Regions from separate parts of the Metabacillus rhizosphaerae genome, predicted to be linked through region 4. Evidence: riboswitches for the same ligand, from Rfam matches in the RefSeq annotation. Region 4 holds a riboswitch; each other region holds the start of a gene.
The links. A riboswitch is a leader RNA that binds a small molecule or an ion and turns the genes downstream of it on or off. The one in region 4 is predicted to bind cobalamin.

Region 1 (4,611 bases), 2.5 Mb from region 4:
AAGAAAGTATAAAATTTTGTACGGTGGATAAGCGCACGACATCCAGCTCCAGCGCCTAGCCCCTCGAGGTCATAAGCTAATTTAGAATTGAAGGCAAAGGACGCCTTCTATTCTAAATCATCTTATGCTTGTCGGGGCTGATCAAGGCGCTTGCGCTTTTGTTCGTTAACTAGCACATGAATCGCAGTCTTCAATTTCACTAGAGGTTGAGCGTACGTAATAAGTTGTTTTCAACCCTTCACTCCATGCAGTCATATGCAGGTCTAATAAGTCTTTGGCTTTAATGTTGTTTTGTACATAAAAATTGAAGGAGATAGACTGATCGATATGACGTTGTCTTGCAGCATTTTGCTTTATGCTCCATAGCTGGTCAATAAAATAAGCTGATTTATAAAACCAGGTTGTTGTTGCATTTAAATCAGGAACTGTAACAGGAATTTTATAGTCTTTCTTTTCTTCTGAATAAACCTTTTGGAAAATTGGATCAATGCTAGCAGTACTTCCTGCGATAATCGATGTCGATGCATTTGGTGCAACTGCCATTAAGTATCCATTGCGAATTCCGAACTTTTTTACATTCTCTTGTAATAAGTCCCAATCGAATATGCTTTCCTTTGATTGATAGCCTCTTTTTTTGAAGTACGAACCAGTTTCCCATTCTGAACCTGCAAAAACGGAATAAGAGCCTTTTTCCTTTGAAAGCTCCATGCTTGCTCTAATTGTAAGATAGGATATTTTCTCATATAGCTCGTCAGCGAACTTAACAGCTTCTTCATGCTCCCACTTTATTTGTTTAAGAGCTAATAAATGATGCCATCCGAATGTACCTAGACCGATTGCGCGATATTTTTCATTTGTTAGCTTTGCTTGCAGAACCGGAATCGTATTTAAATCAATGACATTGTCTAGCATCCTTACTTGGATAGGGATGAGTCTTTCTAAAACATCATCTGTAACAGCCTTTGCAAGATTAATAGAGGAGAGGTTACAAACGACAAAATCACCAGGTGTTTTAACGGTAATTATTTTTCCGTCCTCTGTATAATGCTCCTCAACAGTTGTAGCGCTTTGATTTTGAGTGATTTCTGTACAAAGATTGCTGCAGTAAATCATTCCTTTGTGAGAATTAGCATTCTGTCTGTTCACTTCATCACGATAGAACATATATGGTGTACCTGCTTCTAATTGGCTGATCATAATACGTTTCATTATCTCAATAGCTGGAATCTTTTCTTTAGAAAGTTGTTCGTTATCGACACATTCCCAGTACTTTTGACGGAAGCTACCATTCCCTTTTTCTTCGTCGTAAAAGTCCTCAATGCTATATCCCATTACTTTTCGAACTTCATGTGGATCAAATAAATACCAATCCCCGCGGGCTTCAACCTGCTCCATGAATATATCTGGAATACAAACACCTGTGAATAAGTCATGGGTACGCATTCGTTCATCACCATTATTAAGTTTAGAATCTAGGAATGAGTAGATATCTTTATGCCAGACATCTAAATAAACAGCGATTGCACCTTTTCGCTGTCCTAGTTGGTCTACGCTAACTGCTGTGTTGTTAAGCATTTTCATCCAAGGAATGATTCCAGATGAAACACCTTTAAAACCTTTTATATCACTTCCGCGGCTCCTGACTTTTCCTAGGTATGCACCAATCCCACCACCTGATTTTGAAAGATTAGCAATATCGGTATTACTATCAAATATTCCTTGTAAGCTATCATCAATCGTATCAATAAAACAACTAGATAATTGCCCTATAGGTTTTCCGGCATTTGATAATGTTGGAGTGGCTACAGTCATATAAAGATTACTCATGGCCCAATAGGCTTGTTTAACAAGTTCTAGGCGTCTTTCTTTATGCTCCTCGGCCATTAGTGTCATTGCGATAATTAAGAACCTTTCTTGTGGAAGCTCTAAGGTTTGTTTTGTAAAATCACGTGTTAAGTAGCGATCTGCTAAGGTTCGAAGCCCAATATATGTGAATAACTGATCCTTTTCAGGTTGGATAAATGAGCCAACTTGTTCAATTTCTTCTTTTGTATAAAGATCAAGCAGCTTAGAGTGGTAAAGACCCTTTGAAACTAATATCTCAATTAGATTATTGAAACTACCATATTTTTGATTTTTGTCATATCCACGGTTAGCTGCTGCTTCCTTGTAGAGTTTTGTTAAATAAATTTGAGCGCAAAAGTAAGTCCATTCTGGCTCTTGTTCATTAATATTAGATAATCCCTCTAAAATAAGTAAATTTGTGAGCTGTTCAGTCGTATAGGAATCTCTCTGGAGAAGGGTGTTATTGATCCTGTTAAGATAATTATCTATATATAGTGAAGGGAATTGTTGATGGATACTGCTAATAAATGTAGTAAGTTTTGTTGCGTTAAATGATTCTTCATTTAAGCTATCAATAATGATAGGTGTAGTTGTTGTCGTACTCATGTTAATTCCTCCATAATCTTTTGGTAAATAAAAAAACCGCTCGAGAATGAGCGGATAAAACGACAGTTAAGAAGGGCAGGAATTTAGTTAAGCCCATAATTACTTACTATCGTTTCATCTTCTCAGTCCCCGAAGAAATTGAAACTTTAGCAAGCTTTAGGTAGGTCTCCTGACTTGTGCTCGTCCTACTACGAGGCCTTCCCATACATGATAATGTACAGTGGCTATCTCAGTTCGTCACACTTACAGTTGCGGGGACAGTTCTGGATTTACACCAGATTCCCTTTTCAGCCTTATAGGCGCCTATCGCTTGCAAAGATACAATATATAGTTTTTACGTTTGTGATTCTGTCAATATGTAGTTAATTGTTCTATTTACATAATAAGGCACACTTGCAAATTAATCAACCAATACTTTCTAATTGTCGAAATTTATCTACTTCGATAGAATTTTGGAAGAAAAAAATAAGATCTGACTTACTAGGTCAGATCCGTTAAGAAGTGGTTTTTACTTTACTAAAAAATCCAAAAAGAATCGAAAAGAAAGGTGATAGATACAAAAAGAAAGCAAAAGGTAAAAAGGCGATTACTGGAACACCAAGTGTTTGAGCAAAGAAAGCACCACTTACGCCCCATGGGATCAGTGGATTTATCAAAGTTCCAGCATCTTCAAGTGTTCGTGACAAGTATTTACGCTCAAGCTTCATTTTGTCATATATGCCTTTAAAAGATTGGCCTGGAATGAGAATTGATAAGTACTGTTCACCTGTTAATAAATTCACCCCGAACGAAGATGCAGCTGTTGATAGAATCAGCTGACCTTTTGTTTTAACGCGCTCTATCAATCCATTTAAGAGGGTCGGAATGATGTTTAACATATCGAGTAATCCGCCAAAAGCAAAAGCAATCAGGATGAGTGAAATCGACCACATCATTGATTGAAGTCCACCACGGTTCATCATATTGACAACCTGCGCATTTTCAATTGTGAAAGTTGTACCGTTTTGTAAAACATGAAGGAATTCGCTTAATTTTACTCCTTGAAATCCTACAGCTGTTATCCCTGCTGTAATAATTCCAACGATTAATGCTGGTACGACTGGTACCTTTCGAATGGCTAAAATTATAACTAATACTGGTGAAAGCAGTGTAAGACTACTTATTTGGACATGGGTTTCAATTATATTTATCATGTTTGTCATTTCAGACAGTGATGCTGAATGGATAGGAGTGATTCTCCCAATTATGAAAAAAATTAAAGTTGTAATAAGAATGCTAGGAATAGTTGTTTTGGTCATATGTCTAATATGTGTGAAAAGCTCAACAGATGAAACACCTGATGCAAAATTTGTTGTATCAGACATTGGAGACATCTTATCACCAAAGCAAGCACCGCAAATGATAGCACCTGCTACCCATGGGGCAGGTATGCCAATAGCGATTCCAGCACCCATAAGAGCTACGCCAACAGTACTAACTGTAGTAAATGAGCTTCCAACAAGGCTTGAGATAACCATACAAGAAAATAATGAAGTAATAAGTAAGTAGTTCGGATTAATTACTGTTAGGGCATATACCATTACTGTAGGTATCGTTCCGCTACTCATCCATGCACCAATTAAGATTCCAATTAATGCGAGCACAATTATTGGTTGAATTCCGCTCTGAATACCTTTAATCATTCCTGTTTCTAACTCTTTCCATGTATAACGTTTTATTAACCCAAGAGAAGCCACAACAACTAAACAATTAAGTAAGGCAAGATGTGGTTCTGTCTTTAATACAAATAGACTGGTAAAGATGATGGCCAAAATAAGAAATAAAATTGAAACTGCTTCTTTAAACTGAAAAGTCTTTTTATCACTAATCATATACTTGCTCCTTTATGGCTTAAACGCTTTTATGCTTTTTTGCACAAAAGTACACCACAAAATATTATATCAATCTAATAATATATGTCAATCATTAAAGGTTCTTAATGTTAATGTGTGCTGTTTGATCATTGATTATATGGGGTTTTTGATGTATTGTTTTGAATTTCCACACTTCACTAACAAAAAGTAGGAAGAGAGCTATTTTTTTGAAATAGTAGTTGGGGATTGATTCTGCTAAATAAAAAAAGATAGACATCATAAGTGTCTACCTCATATATAATCATTT
Region 2 (4,611 bases), 1.6 Mb from region 4:
TTAAATAGCTTGCTAAACATAGAATATAAATATTTCGCGCATGTAATTTTAATTAGATCAGGAAGGAGGTAAGATTAGGCATTATTGTCTACTCCTAAAGAGAATGATAGCAAGGTTACTATGTCTTTAATCTAAAGTGGTGCTTGCAAAAGAGCAAATATTATTATAAAATTTAAATCGTAATGATTACTGTTTGTGATGTTACCACAAGATATTTAATTACGACCAATTACACATAATTAAAGATAGCAGTTGTGCGTAATAAATAGGTAGGAAAAATATAGACTTTAAATCGTAATAATAACGATCTAGAAAGAAGGGTTCAAATGAGAAAAAAGAAAATACCAGTAACAGTCTTAAGTGGTTATTTAGGATCTGGAAAAACAACTTTATTAAATCATATTTTAGCTAACAGAGAAAATAAGCGAGTTGCAGTAATTGTAAATGATATGAGCGAGGTAAATATTGATGCCTCATTAATTAAACAGGGTGGTTTTTCTCAGACAGAGGAAAAGCTAGTCGAGCTACAAAATGGTTGTATTTGTTGTACATTGCGCGAAGATTTAATTTTTGAAGTTGAGAAGCTTGTAAAGCAAGGAGATATTGACTATCTTGTCATTGAATCAACAGGTATTTCAGAGCCTGTTCCAGTAGCACAAACATTTACATATGTGGATGAAGAGCTCGGGATCAATCTATCAGAGCTATGTAAATTAGATGCAATGATTACGGTAGTAGATGCAAACCGCTTTTGGTACGATTTTGCTTCTGGAGAGACACTTTTGGATCGAAAGCTAGCAACTGATGAAACAGATACGAGAGAAGTCGTGGATCTGTTAATCGATCAAATAGAATTTGCAAATATCATTGTTTTGAATAAAACAGATTTAGTCCATAGGGAAGATGTTGAAGAATTAAAGAGAGTTATTAAAAAATTAAATCCTGAGGCGAAAGTGGTAGAAAGTGTGTTTTCTAAGGTCGACCTTAACGAAATATTAAATACACACCTGTTTAATTTTGAGAAAGCAAGTCAAGCTGCCGGATGGATACAAGAGCTTATGACAGAACATACGCCAGAAACAGAAGAGTTCGGCATTTCTTCATTCGTATACAAGCGTAAACGACCATTCCACCCTGAAAGATTGATGGCTTGGCTTGAGGATTGGCCAGTTGATGTTGTCCGTGCCAAAGGATTCTTTTGGTTAGCCTCTCGAAATGATATGACTGGATTACTTTCTCAGGCAGGACCCTCTATTATTATACAAGGAGCAGGAGCGTGGATCGCAACTTATTCTCAGCAGGAACAACAACAAGTTCTCATAGAGGAACCTGAACTATTAGAAAAGTGGGATGATAAATATGGTGATCGTATGACAGAGCTCGTTATGATTGGTATTGATATGAATCGTGTTGAAGTTGAGGAATCACTAGATCATTGCTTATTAACGGATGAAGAAATGAATCAAGATTGGTCAACGTTTATTGACCCAATACCTTCATTTACCGTTGCTATTTAGATTCGTAAGAAAATCAAACTAAATTTTTATTAGGAGGAAATAAAATGAGAATAAATATAATATTAGCGTGTACTGAAACCGGGGATCGAAATTATATAACAACAAAAAATAAACGAAATAATCCAGATCGAATTGAAAGAAAGAAGTACTGCCCACGATTAAAAAAACATACATTGCATCGAGAAACAAAATAATTAGTCAGGAAAGGTACTCCAGGGGTTTGGTCCTGGGAGTGCCTTTTTTAAATTGAGAAAGAGACGAATATTGACACCCTTTTTATACTAGACTATTATTAAGTAATCTTAAATGTAACTAAATACGATAAAAATAGGTTGATAGATCTAGTAAGTCTATCATGAAAAGGGAAGACCGGTGAACAATCCGGCGCGGTCCCGCCACTGTAAATGGGAGATCTTTGCATTATGCCACTATTCATATTGGGAAGGTTGTAAAAGAGTGTTGATCATGAGCCAGGAGACCTGCCTGTTTTTTTAAATCACCAAAACTTACGAGGATAGGGATGGTGTTTGAGCACAGGTATACATATGTACTTTACTATTTTTTACCCTGTGACAAGCACACATCTCTGTATAGTGATGTGTTTTTTTATTTTTCAGGTACACAGAATCCTACTTTGGATAAGCGCGCAAGGTATCGTAACTCTCGTGCTTTTATTCTTATAGAAAGAAAACATAATTAGGGGGCTTTTTACTTTGAACAAACGAAATTTGTCAAACCGAGGTATAGCTTTATTTTCTATTACCTTATTAGTTCTTTTTCAAGTTTTATCATTTTTCCCACAGCATGTTGATGCAGCAGTATTAACAAATGGTGCAACAATTTCAGCAGTAGATCAGGCTGGGAATAAGATATTGCCTATGACTGCAGTAGAGATTGAAGAAGGTGAAACAGCTTTTGATATATTAAAAGAACAAACAGAGAAACAGGATGTTGCTCTAGACTATGGTGAAGATCCTAATTTTGGAGTATTTATCAATAATATTGGGTCTATTCCTCTTGAAGGTGATCAATATTGGGGCTTTATGATTAATGGTGAAGGAGCACAGGTTGGAGCATCAAGTTATGTTGTAGAAAAGGGAGATAGCCTACTTTTTAAAGTGATTAGTTATCCAGCCGAAACAGTTGATATAACAGTTTCTGCGGTCGAAAAAAATAAAAATGTAGTATTCAGAGAAACGGTATCAGTTGTGAATGGATCAAGTGCATACGATGCTATAAAACTAGCTGGTAAAACGGCAGAAGTTAGTGTAGATACATCCGTTGATTCTGAATTTTTTGCCTATGTAAATAACATCGGCAAGGTTGAATTAGGTGACTATGATTACTGGAGCACATACTTAAATGACGAATACATGCAAGAAGGGATTACTTCTACTATTGTTAAAAATGGGGACCATTTAAAGCTTGTTGTAGAATCATGGGGACCTCCACCGGATGAAACTGGTGATGATGGTGAAGATGAGCAACCTGTAACAGATGGTGAAACACCAGAAGATGATACTGGGACAGAAGAACCAAAACCAGATCAAACTCCAGTCACGCTAGAACAAGTAAGAACTGCTGTTCAATCAACGAAACAATATTTATCAAAGAAAGCTATAAATGACGATTTTACTGCAATAGCTCTTGAAGTTGCTGGAGGAGATGTACCTCAAGAATATATTGATAGATTAAAAGAGGATATCATAGAAAAAGAAGGCATTTATCGAAATGTAACAGATTATGAGCGGTTTGTAATTGGATTAACGGCAGCTGGAATTGATCCTACGAACTTCGCAGGATACAATCTAGTTGAAAAAATTCACTCGAATGAGCGGATGATAAAACAAGGTAATAATGGTGTAATCTATGCACTGCTAGCATATGATAGTGGAAACTATGAAATACCAAGTGATGCAAAATGGACAAGAGAAAAACTTGTAAACTATTTACTTGATCAACAGCTTAATAAGGGCGGCTGGTCCCTATTTGGTACATCTCCTAGTGTGGACATTACTGGAATGGCGCTTGCAGCATTAGCACCATACAAAGAACAGGAGAATGTACAAGCTGCTATCAATAAAGCAGTCGAATGGTTCTCTAGTGTCCAAGATAGCAATGGTGGGTTTAGTGATGATACAAATGGTGGTGACGCTAGTGAAACAACTGCACAGGTCATCATTGGTTTAGCATCTGTTGGTGTGGATCCAACCGATGAGAGATTCACCAAGCAAGCAGGAGACCTGGTTGTTGCGAGCCTTGATTCAGGAGCTTCAACAGGCGTTAATCTTATTCAGCATCTTCTTACATTTAAGCAGTCAGACGGTGGTTTTGCTCATCTAAGCGGTGGTGATACTAACACGATGGCGAGTACTCAAGCTCTGTTAGCGTTAACTGCATATGATTATCTCTTAACAGATAAAGGTTCGATTTATCGATTTAGTAAACCAGAAGTAGTCGTAGATTCTGATGAAATCGTTGATAATGAAGTAACGCCAACACCAGAAAAAACAGCTGAAATTGAGGAATCGTTGAACGAAGTAAAACAACCAGAAACAAAATCAGAAGCTACTACAGTAGTAAATAAAAAGGAAAGTGCTCAAGAAATAGTAAAAGGGCAACCTCTTCCAAACACAGCTACCCCACTATTTAATTTATTAGCAGCGGGTGGTACTTTACTAGTGATTGGTTCGACAGTTCTTGTTTATTCAAATAGACGTCAAACAAATAAAGTCTAAAGCGCAAAAAAATGCCCTCTCCAAATTGGAGGGGCGTTTTCCTGTTGTTTAGGAAACTATAAAATTCTTGTACTGTGGATAAGCGCTTGGCATCCAGCTCCAGCGCCCAGCGACTAGTGGACTTCCCTCATCTCTGTACGATAAGTCAACATCGAATCGCTATCGCTCTTCGTGTTACCTTTATCTACTACGGCTCAGTCCAGTCCATACGTCGCTAAACGGGCGCTTGCGCTTTTGGTGTTGCATTCTTAGAATTAAATTAATAAATGATTGGAGGTACTTATAATGCGGATGTATAAAGTGATAATTATTGCTATTTTATCAGTTATTTTAATTTTATCAGGTTGTGAAAAAGA
Region 3 (4,611 bases), 700 kb from region 4:
TCAAGAAGCTCTTATCGCCAATGGCTATGAATCTGACGAACTCCACGGTGATTTAACTCAAGCAAAGCGTGAAAAAGCGATGAAGCGATTTCGTGAAGCGAAAATTCAATTTTTGGTTGCTACAGATGTCGCTGCAAGGGGATTAGATGTAGAAGGTGTAACACATGTATTTAACTATGATATTCCACATGATGTTGAAAGCTATGTTCATCGGATTGGCCGTACAGGACGAGCAGGTGGAGATGGTGTTGCCTTTACATTAGTTGCTCCCAAGGACATTGATTTCTTACGTATGATAGAAAAAGGGATTGGTCAAACACTAGAAAAGCAAGTGATAAAAGGGATAAGTATTCCTGATCGTGATGATTATGAGCAGGAACGAAACTCACAAATAAAAAAGGCACGCCGTCCAATCGGAAAAGACAAAGCAGGCAGAGCATCTGAAGCTCCATCTAGAAATAGAACAAATGACAGTAGGAGAAAGAGTAAAACAAGTACTTCTTCGCGGTCTAAAAGGACTCGATAATATCTTGGGAAATGAGAAGAGAGAGGACTTCAACCGTCTTTAGTTGAAATCCACTCTCTTTTTTACTTTTGTAAATCCTGCTTCGTTTTTTCACTTCTAATATTTATATCCTTCGAGAATTCTGTATCCTGCTTTTTGTTATTGGGGTATTTGTTTTTTCGTTCGCGGTTATCATTGCGGTTTGTCATTTTTGTACCTCCTCTCCTTGGTGATCATAACTATTATGTGCAATAGAAATATTTTTATTTTCTATCTAATTTTCATTTTTTACATACTCCATGATGATTAGAGAATAATAATGTCGACAAAAAAATTAGGAGTTATTTTTATGGATCAGAGGCTATTTAAATGGATAAATGACTTAGCAGGAAAAAATACTTTCTTAGATAATATCATGATCTTTGCCTCAAATCAGATGCGCTATATTTTCGGATTTGTTTTATTTTTACTGTGGCTACGAAAAGGTCAAAAAAGGAAAGTATTTTATCGTTCATTGATTTCGCTCATGATTAACTTATGTATTAATGTTCTAATAAAGCAATATAAATTTAGACCAAGACCGTTTATAACCCGTAAAGCCAATCTTTTAATTCCTTCAAAACTTGATTCAACTTTTACAAGTAAACACACTTTGCTGGCCTTTTCTGTTTCAACGATGATCTATCTTTCCAACAAAATTGTAGGCTGCATTATGTTGGGGTTATCAGTACTAATTGGTGTTTCACGAATATGGACGGGGGCTCATTATCCGTTTGATATTATTAGAAGTGCTTTTATAGGTTGTATAGTAAGTAATATTATTAATATGTCTTCGCTTATAAGAAAATAAATGTCAAAAACAAGGATGATAGGAGGATATAATTCTTTTATCATCCTTGTTTTTATTCATAAAGAACGAATTAATTAAAAACCGCCTTCACCTGGTGTAAATGGTATATCTAATTTATTTTCTACTGCACGGAGTCGTTGGTTTAAACGGTTTAATCTACGAGTATGTTGTTCAACTCTATCATTAACTTGTGTTACTTGCTGGTTTACTCGGTTGAATTCGCGATTTAATCGATTGAATTCCTGGTTTAATCTTTTGTGCTCTTCGTTTTGTCTTTTTAATTCGTTGTTAAGTCTTGCCAATTCCCGTGTTTGTCGTTCATTTTGTCGTTCTAGTGCAGCTACTCTTCTTTCAAGAGCTGGTTGTCTAGTATCCTCAAATTGTTCCTGATGTTGAACGAATGGAGGATAGTCATTTGGACTATAAAAATTAGGTTGCTGTGGGATAAACTCATGATAATATCCGTATCCGTATGGGTTCATGAAGGAAACGCTCCTTTTTTTATATGGTTGAAATCCTTATAAGTTTATGTGGGTTTTAGCGGACTGTCACGGCTCATGCCTATTTGTATGGGCCATATCTTCCTAGTTATTTCTCGGGAAAGCGCAGAAACCAACAAGATGTTACATGTTATTCGATTTTTAAATGAAATTTGTAGAGAGATTCTGGTTAGTATGAATCGTGATGGAAATCAATTTAATTACATAATAATGTTATGTAAACAAGAGTGTAATTATATACAACCTAGCATAGTAAGAAACGATATTTAGAAAAAAAACTTGCTAAATAACGAAAAATGATATAATCTAAGTCACATGTTTTAAATATATTTTAAAATTTAATAATGTTCAGTCAATGGGTGTTAAAAGATAATAAAGACTTTTAACTTAAAAGGGAAGTTCGGTGTAAATCCGACACGGTCGCGCCACTGTTATGGGGAGCTTCATATCGCAATCCACTGTTTCAAGCATGAAATGGGAAGGGATATGAAGTGAGGAACCTAAGTCAGGAGACCTGCCTATTGTGTGCACTTATTACCTACGCGAAATAGGGAGGAGTGGTGGTCATATGTTGAACCCTTTTATTCATTTCAACTCTAGTTAACTATGTCTATCAATCGTCTCTCTATTAATCCATTAGAGAGGCTTTTTTATTTGAAAAATAAACTACATAGAAGGAGTTAATAAAATGAGTATAAAAAGTTCAAATATCGGTTATCCAAGAATTGGTGAGAATCGTGAGTGGAAAAAGATTTTAGAATTATTTTGGTCAAACGAAATATCTGAGGAACAGTTTTATAGCGAAATGGAACAAATTCGCTTATCACATCTTAGAAAACAGAAAGAAAAAGGAATTGATCTTATTCCTATTGGTGATTTTAGTTATTATGATCAAGTGTTAGATACGGCTGCAATGTTTGGACTTATACCTGAGCGCTTTAAAACCGGTGAAAAAAAGATTTCCCTTAAAACCTATTTCGAGATTGCTAGAGGAAGCAGCGGGAAAATTGCGTCAGAAATGACGAAGTGGTTTAATACAAATTACCATTATATCGTGCCAGAGTTAAAGGACGCAAAGCCTACTTTATTAGAAAATCGTTTACTTAACTTGTATTTGGAAGCTAAGAATAAGTTAGGAATACATGGTAAACCGGTTATCCTTGGTCCAATCACATTACTTTCTTTATCTAAAGGATTTGATGAGCAAGAAAGAGCTGAGTTATTAAATTCACTAATAACCTTATATATAGAAGTATTTAAACAACTAAAAGAAGCTGGAGCAGAATGGATTCAGATTGATGAACCAATCTTGGTTAAGAATGTAGAGAAAGAGATAATTAATGAGCTTAAAGAAGTATATACAGCTTTCCAAGGTGGAGTTCCAGATGTAAAGTTCATCCTTCAAACCTATTTTGAAAGCATTGAATTTTATGAAGAGATAACTCAACTACCAGTACAAGGTATTGGTCTTGATTTTGTCCACGATGAAGGTGTGAATTTTGAAAATATAAAAAAATATGGTTTTCCAAATGACAAGGTGCTTTTTGCAGGTGTCGTTGACGGCCGTAATATTTGGAAATCAAGCTTAACTGAAAAAGCTTCTCTATTGAAAGAATTAACTAGCTTCGTTGATGAAAATCAACTTATTGTTCAGCCATCGTGTAGTTTGCTTCATGTTCCAGTAACGGTAAAAAGTGAGCAACAATTAGACACGCAAATAAAAGATGCATTAGCATTTGCTGATGAAAAGCTTGAAGAAATTGTCTACCTAACAAAGTTTGTTAACGATGAATTAGGTATTGCTGAACTAGAAAGCTATGATCAAGCAGTTCATTCGTTGAAAAATTCTGCACATCGTAATGTTCAAATAGTTCATGACGCGATGAAAAATAGGAAACATGACTCTTCATCACGGATTGATTCGAAAATTCGTAAGGAATTACAAGCAGAACAATTTCAATTACCAATCCTTCCTACTACAACAATTGGTAGCTTCCCTCAAACAAAGGAAGTACGTAAACAACGATTGAAATGGAGAAAAGGTGAGCTATCTGCTGCGAAATATGAGCAATATATTCAAAGTGAGATAAAGAAATGGATTGATATTCAAGAAGAGCTTGGATTAGATGTTCTTGTTCATGGTGAGTTTGAGCGTACAGATATGGTTGAGTTTTTTGGAGAAAAACTAGAAGGTGTCGCGATAACGAAATTTGGTTGGGTTCAATCGTATGGCTCCCGTTGTGTTAAGCCTCCTGTTATTTTTGGTGATGTTTATGCAATAGAAAACATGACCGTTAAGGAAACCGTATATGCCCAATCTCTAACAAAAAAACCAGTGAAAGGAATGCTAACTGGACCGGTAACGATCATAAATTGGTCATTTGTCCGTGATGATATTAGCCGTACTGACGTGTTAAATCATGTAGCCTTAGCGATTCGCGCGGAAGTTAAAGCACTTGAGGCAAGTGGAATTAAGATGATTCAAGTAGATGAAGCTGCTTTACGTGAAGGGTTACCATTAAAAGAAGAAAAAACAGAAAACTACTTAAACGCAGCAGTTTATGCATTCAAATTAGCTACATCATCTGTGGAAGATAATACACAAATTCATACACATATGTGTTACTCGAATTTTGATGATATTATTCATGCAATCGATGAACTTGATGCAGATGTAATCTCAATTGAGACATCTAGAAGTCACGGTGAATTAATCGCTTCCTTTGAACAACATCATTACAATAAAGGAATTGGTT
Region 4 (4,611 bases):
CTCTTAAATGGTTGTTTTCGAAACTGAAATACATCGGTTTGTTTCATAACCTCATCAACTATTTGACGATCTTTTTTAGAAATATGTTTTAATAATCCTTTTTGGTGTGGGTAACGTCCTAGCATAACAATTTCTTCCACATGAAAATCGAATTCAACCTGTGGTTCCTGTGATAAAACGGCTATGATCCTAGCTCTTTCTAGGGCTGAATAGCTTTGAAGTGACTTCTCAAAAATAGTAATCGTTCCTTTATTTATTGGCAACACACCTGTTATTAATTTTACAAGAGTTGTTTTTCCACTTCCATTCGGACCAATAAGCGCAAAGAAATGACCGGTCTCGATGGTAAGTGTAACATCCTTTATTACCGACGTTTTTTCATACCCTCCAGATAATTGCTTAATGTCAATCATATCTATCCCCTTCCTAGTCGTTCTCTAATTAATAGTAGAGCAAAGACTGGTGCACCAATTAAAGCTGTTATCACTCCAATAGGTAGTTCACTTGGTGAAATAATTGTCCGGGCGATTAGATCGGCAAGGATCAAATATCCCCCACCAACCAACATTGATAAAGGTAGGACATGTCTATGGTTTGGTCCGATTAATAACCGAACAAAATGCGGAATAACTAATCCAACGAAACTTATTGATCCAGATACAGAAACAGCTGCTCCTGTTAGTAAGGATGCTCCTATGATAATATAAATCTTTCCCTTCTGAACGTTTACTCCTAAATGTTCAGCTGATTCTTCACCTAACGCAAAGGCATTTAACTCTCTTGAACGGATTATTAAAAACAACGCACCAATAAGAAAGAAGGGAATCATTAGCTTAACATGACTCCAGCCTCTCATCCCAACATTCCCCATTAACCAATATAAAATTTGCCGAATATCTTCACGTGAACTTAAGGCAATGATAAGTGAAATGACAGCTCCAATGAAAGAACTGACGATAATTCCAGCAAGGATAATCGTCTCAATTGAAAGTCTTCGATTGGATAGATGGGTCACAGCAAAAACAATAAACATAGTGCATAATCCACCTAATATAGCGATAACTGGTAATGTATAGCTACCTAGAAAGGTGATGGTAATTTGAAAATATAGAACGATAACTGCACCTAAAGAAGCACCTGAAGATACACCGATTGTGTACGGATCTGCGAGTGGATTTCGTAATAACCCTTGAAAGGCTGCCCCAGCTAATGATAGTGCAGCACCTACAAAAAACGCCAATAAAACACGAGGAAATCGAATTTCCCATATGATCGACTCTGCTGTTTTGGGAATTTCCTCACTAAATATCTTTATTCCGGCAATTTTTGTAGCTAATACATCCATAATTACTGTAATTGGATAATGAACACTACTAATAAATAAACCAAGGAGTGCTGCAATTAGCACAAACACTCCACATATTAGATACATCCAAACGAATTTATTTGTCAAAAATTTCTGGATAAATAAGCTTTGCAAGCGTCTCAACCCCATCAATTAATCGTGGTCCTGGTCTAGTAACCGTATCATTATTTACATCAAAAACTTGTTTATCTTTAATAGCAGGCACTTCTTCCCAGCCAGTACGGTTTAATACACCTTCTGCAGGATTTTCAACATAATATCCGTATGTAGTAATGATAACATCAGGGTTTAATGTAACAATTTCTTCCTCGGTCATTTTGACCCAACCTTTTTGTTCACCGGCAGTATTTGTTGCATTGATAACTTCTAACATCTCATGCATAAATGTATCTTGACCTGTTGTAAAAATGTCTGGGGCAGGTGAAACTTCTACCCAGACAGCTTTCTTTTCAGTTACAGCTTTTGCCTGCTCTTTTATTTCAGCTAATCTACCCTTCATTTCTTTTACTATCGTGTCAGCCTCTTTTGTTGCACCCGTAACTTGGCCAATTAAAGTAATCGTATTGTATACATTTTCAAATGATTCCGCACTTCCTATAACAATGACATCAATACCAGCCTCTTTAAATTGCTTTAAAATATCGGGATTGTTTTCATGTTGGAAATCAGTTACTAATGCAAGATCAGGTTGTAGAGCCAATATTTTTTCGACATCTAATTGTTGATCACCTATTTTTTCAATCTTTTCAACATCTGGAGGATAATTACTGTAATTATCTACTCCAATTAGCTTATCACCTTGCCCTAAAGCAAATGTTATTTCTGTATTACTTGGGATGACAGATACAATTGTTTTAGGTTCTGATTCAATTGTTACTTCTTCACCCGTTCCGTCGGTAACTGTTACTGGAAAGGCAGCTTTGGTTTCCCCTTCTTTTGTTTCATCAGATTTCAAAGTTGTTTCATTCTCATCTGTTGCTTTATCTTCTGCATTTCCACAAGCAATTGTGAAAACGCTGATTAGCATAACCATGATGCTTAGTAAAAGCCATTTCTTCAATACTGTTGTCATTCTTACCACTCCTATTCATTTTTCCACAAAAAAACGCCTATTCACGTGGAAAAGGCGATAAATGCATTAAGGAAATGGTGATTTACAATGTAAACATCAAAAGACACCAGCATTATAAAGCCATCCTTTTCCTCGAAGGATACTTTTACATAACAATAGGCAGGTCTCCTGGCTAACGCATCATCATTATAGCTAACCCTTCCCATATCATTTATACAGTGGGTATTTTTTTAGCTACATTCAACGTTTACAGTGGCGGGACCGCGTTGGAATTTCACCAAACTTCCCTATTATCCTCAAAATCTTGTCATTTAAGGACCTATTGTTGAATATTCGTTTTTTTGTGACATGCATTATTATAAAAGAAGATATAGTAAGTGTAAATGAATATTTACTAAATCTTGGACGATTGACTTTCAGTTGTAATGCCTGCTGATTGAAATGTCGCCATTTCTTTCATCATTCTTGTTGCTGTTTCAAGTAATGGAAATGCAAGTGCAGCCCCTGTTCCCTCGCCTAATCTTAAATCAAGTTCAAGGAGTGGAGATTTATGTAGGTATGCAAGGGCATGGATATGCCCTTGCTCTTTAGACATATGGCCCGCTGTCAAATAATCGTTTACCTTCTCCTCTAGAACGACAGCTAATAGGGCAGCAGCTGTACTAATAAAACCATCTAGGATCACTGGAACTCTTTGTTCAGCAGCTTTAATAATAGCTCCTGTCATCCCCGCAATCTCTAGACCTCCAACTTTTGTTAAAATATCAATTGCATCTTTTCGGTTAGGTTTTCTTTCTGATAATGCTTTAGAAATGATAGATACTTTTTTATTTCGAGCTTCATCAGAGATTCCTGTCCCTAAGCCAACTACTTCCTCGACTGAACATCCAGTTATTACCGAAACAATTGCACTTGCGGTTGCCGTATTCCCAATTCCCATTTCACCAACGATGATGCACTTAGCACCTTCTTCGATCATTTGTTGGGCCATATCCATTCCCGCAATTAAGGCTTGTTTCGCATCTTCCTCTGTCATGGCATTTTCATGCGCATAGTTATTCGTACCATATTTCACCTTTTTATTAATTAACTCGTTATGGTTAATATCTTCAGCTACCCCAATATCAACAATTTTAAGAAAAGCATTTATTTGTTTTGCAAATACATTAATTGCAGCACCGCCATTTAGGAAGTTGTATACCATTTGGGTCGTTACTTCTTTTGGATAGGCAGAAACCCCCATTTCACTAATCCCATGATCAGCAGCAAAAACGATAATACCTGGAGGTGTAACCTCAGGAAATACTTGATTTGTTATTCCGGCAAGCTGAATTGCGAGTTCTTCTAATTTCCCTAAGCTTCCAATTGGTTTCGTTAAAGAATTCACATACTCTCTTGCTTCTTGCATTTTTTCATCATTAAGATTTTGAATAGATTGTAGAGTCTCTTGTATTTTAATATTTGAAGTCATTTGGATTCTCTCTTTCTTTGTTGAAATTGTTCCATTATTTCATAAAGGTGTTCTATATCAAGCGCGCTTCGAACATGATCAGCTAGGCGGTTGAAATCTTTATTTTGGCTATCTTCAAAGGATTCTCTTGTGAGAAAAGGCTGCAGGCCTTTCTTTTTACGAATATGGTTTAAAAATACCCCTCTAAATTCGTCATTATGAAAAATACCGTGGAAATAAGTTCCGATACACGTTTCCATGGAATTCTTACTTCCATCCTTTCGATCATTCAATTGAATGAGAGGTTCTATTTGAGGGGCATGGGTTGTGGTACCCATATGAATTTCATATCCTGCTACTTTAACATTAACTCCAAATAGCTGTATTGTTCCTGTTGAACGTACTGTTGTCTTCTCGTTTGTTAATAACGTTTCTAATTGGAGCATTTTCAATCCTGCTATGCTTTTGATTTTTGATTCTACTTGAAAAGGATCTTCTATTCTGTCACCCAGCATTTGATATCCACCACATATTCCAAAGATGACCGCCCCATTTTGATGTGCTCTGATGATTTCTTGTTCTAAGCCTTTTGCTCTTAAAAACAAGAGATCCTCGATTGTGTTTTTACTTCCAGGTAGGATAATGATATCAGGCTGCTCAAGTTGACGTGCATTTTCTACTAGACGAACATGAGTATCCTTTTCAGATAGGAATGGATCGATA

Region 1: another riboswitch for cobalamin. It lies ahead of WCV66_RS26760 (ribonucleoside-diphosphate reductase subunit alpha); the one in region 4 lies ahead of WCV66_RS15460 (ABC transporter substrate-binding protein).
Region 2: another riboswitch for cobalamin. It lies ahead of WCV66_RS07415 (DUF4430 domain-containing protein); the one in region 4 lies ahead of WCV66_RS15460 (ABC transporter substrate-binding protein).
Region 3: another riboswitch for cobalamin. It lies ahead of metE (5-methyltetrahydropteroyltriglutamate--homocysteine S-methyltransferase); the one in region 4 lies ahead of WCV66_RS15460 (ABC transporter substrate-binding protein).

What each region holds. Positions count from the first base shown of each region.
Region 1 covers NZ_CP147403.1:5,650,987-5,655,597, reverse strand. The annotation lists gene WCV66_RS26760 (ribonucleoside-diphosphate reductase subunit alpha) at 166-2,451, opposite strand; cobalamin riboswitch at 2,593-2,773, opposite strand; gene nhaC (Na+/H+ antiporter NhaC) at 2,946-4,319, opposite strand; gene WCV66_RS26750 (universal stress protein) at 4,606-4,611, opposite strand, start outside.
Region 2 covers NZ_CP147403.1:1,549,361-1,553,971, forward strand. The annotation lists gene WCV66_RS07405 (GTP-binding protein) at 327-1,517, shown strand; gene rpmG (50S ribosomal protein L33) at 1,562-1,711, shown strand; cobalamin riboswitch at 1,830-2,019, shown strand; gene WCV66_RS07415 (DUF4430 domain-containing protein) at 2,231-4,255, shown strand; gene WCV66_RS07420 (DUF4430 domain-containing protein) at 4,541-4,611, shown strand, end outside.
Region 3 covers NZ_CP147403.1:3,854,464-3,859,074, reverse strand. The annotation lists gene WCV66_RS18815 (DEAD/DEAH box helicase) at 1-526, shown strand, start outside; gene WCV66_RS18810 (hypothetical protein) at 589-714, opposite strand; gene WCV66_RS18805 (phosphatase PAP2 family protein) at 855-1,355, shown strand; gene WCV66_RS18800 (hypothetical protein) at 1,430-1,837, opposite strand; cobalamin riboswitch at 2,196-2,392, shown strand; gene metE (5-methyltetrahydropteroyltriglutamate--homocysteine S-methyltransferase) at 2,544-4,611, shown strand, end outside.
Region 4 covers NZ_CP147403.1:3,149,791-3,154,401, reverse strand. The annotation lists gene WCV66_RS15470 (adenosylcobinamide amidohydrolase) at 1-413, opposite strand, end outside; gene WCV66_RS15465 (FecCD family ABC transporter permease) at 416-1,480, opposite strand; gene WCV66_RS15460 (ABC transporter substrate-binding protein) at 1,443-2,426, opposite strand; cobalamin riboswitch at 2,579-2,776, opposite strand; gene cobT (nicotinate-nucleotide--dimethylbenzimidazole phosphoribosyltransferase) at 2,833-3,909, opposite strand; gene WCV66_RS15450 (cobyric acid synthase) at 3,906-4,611, opposite strand, start outside.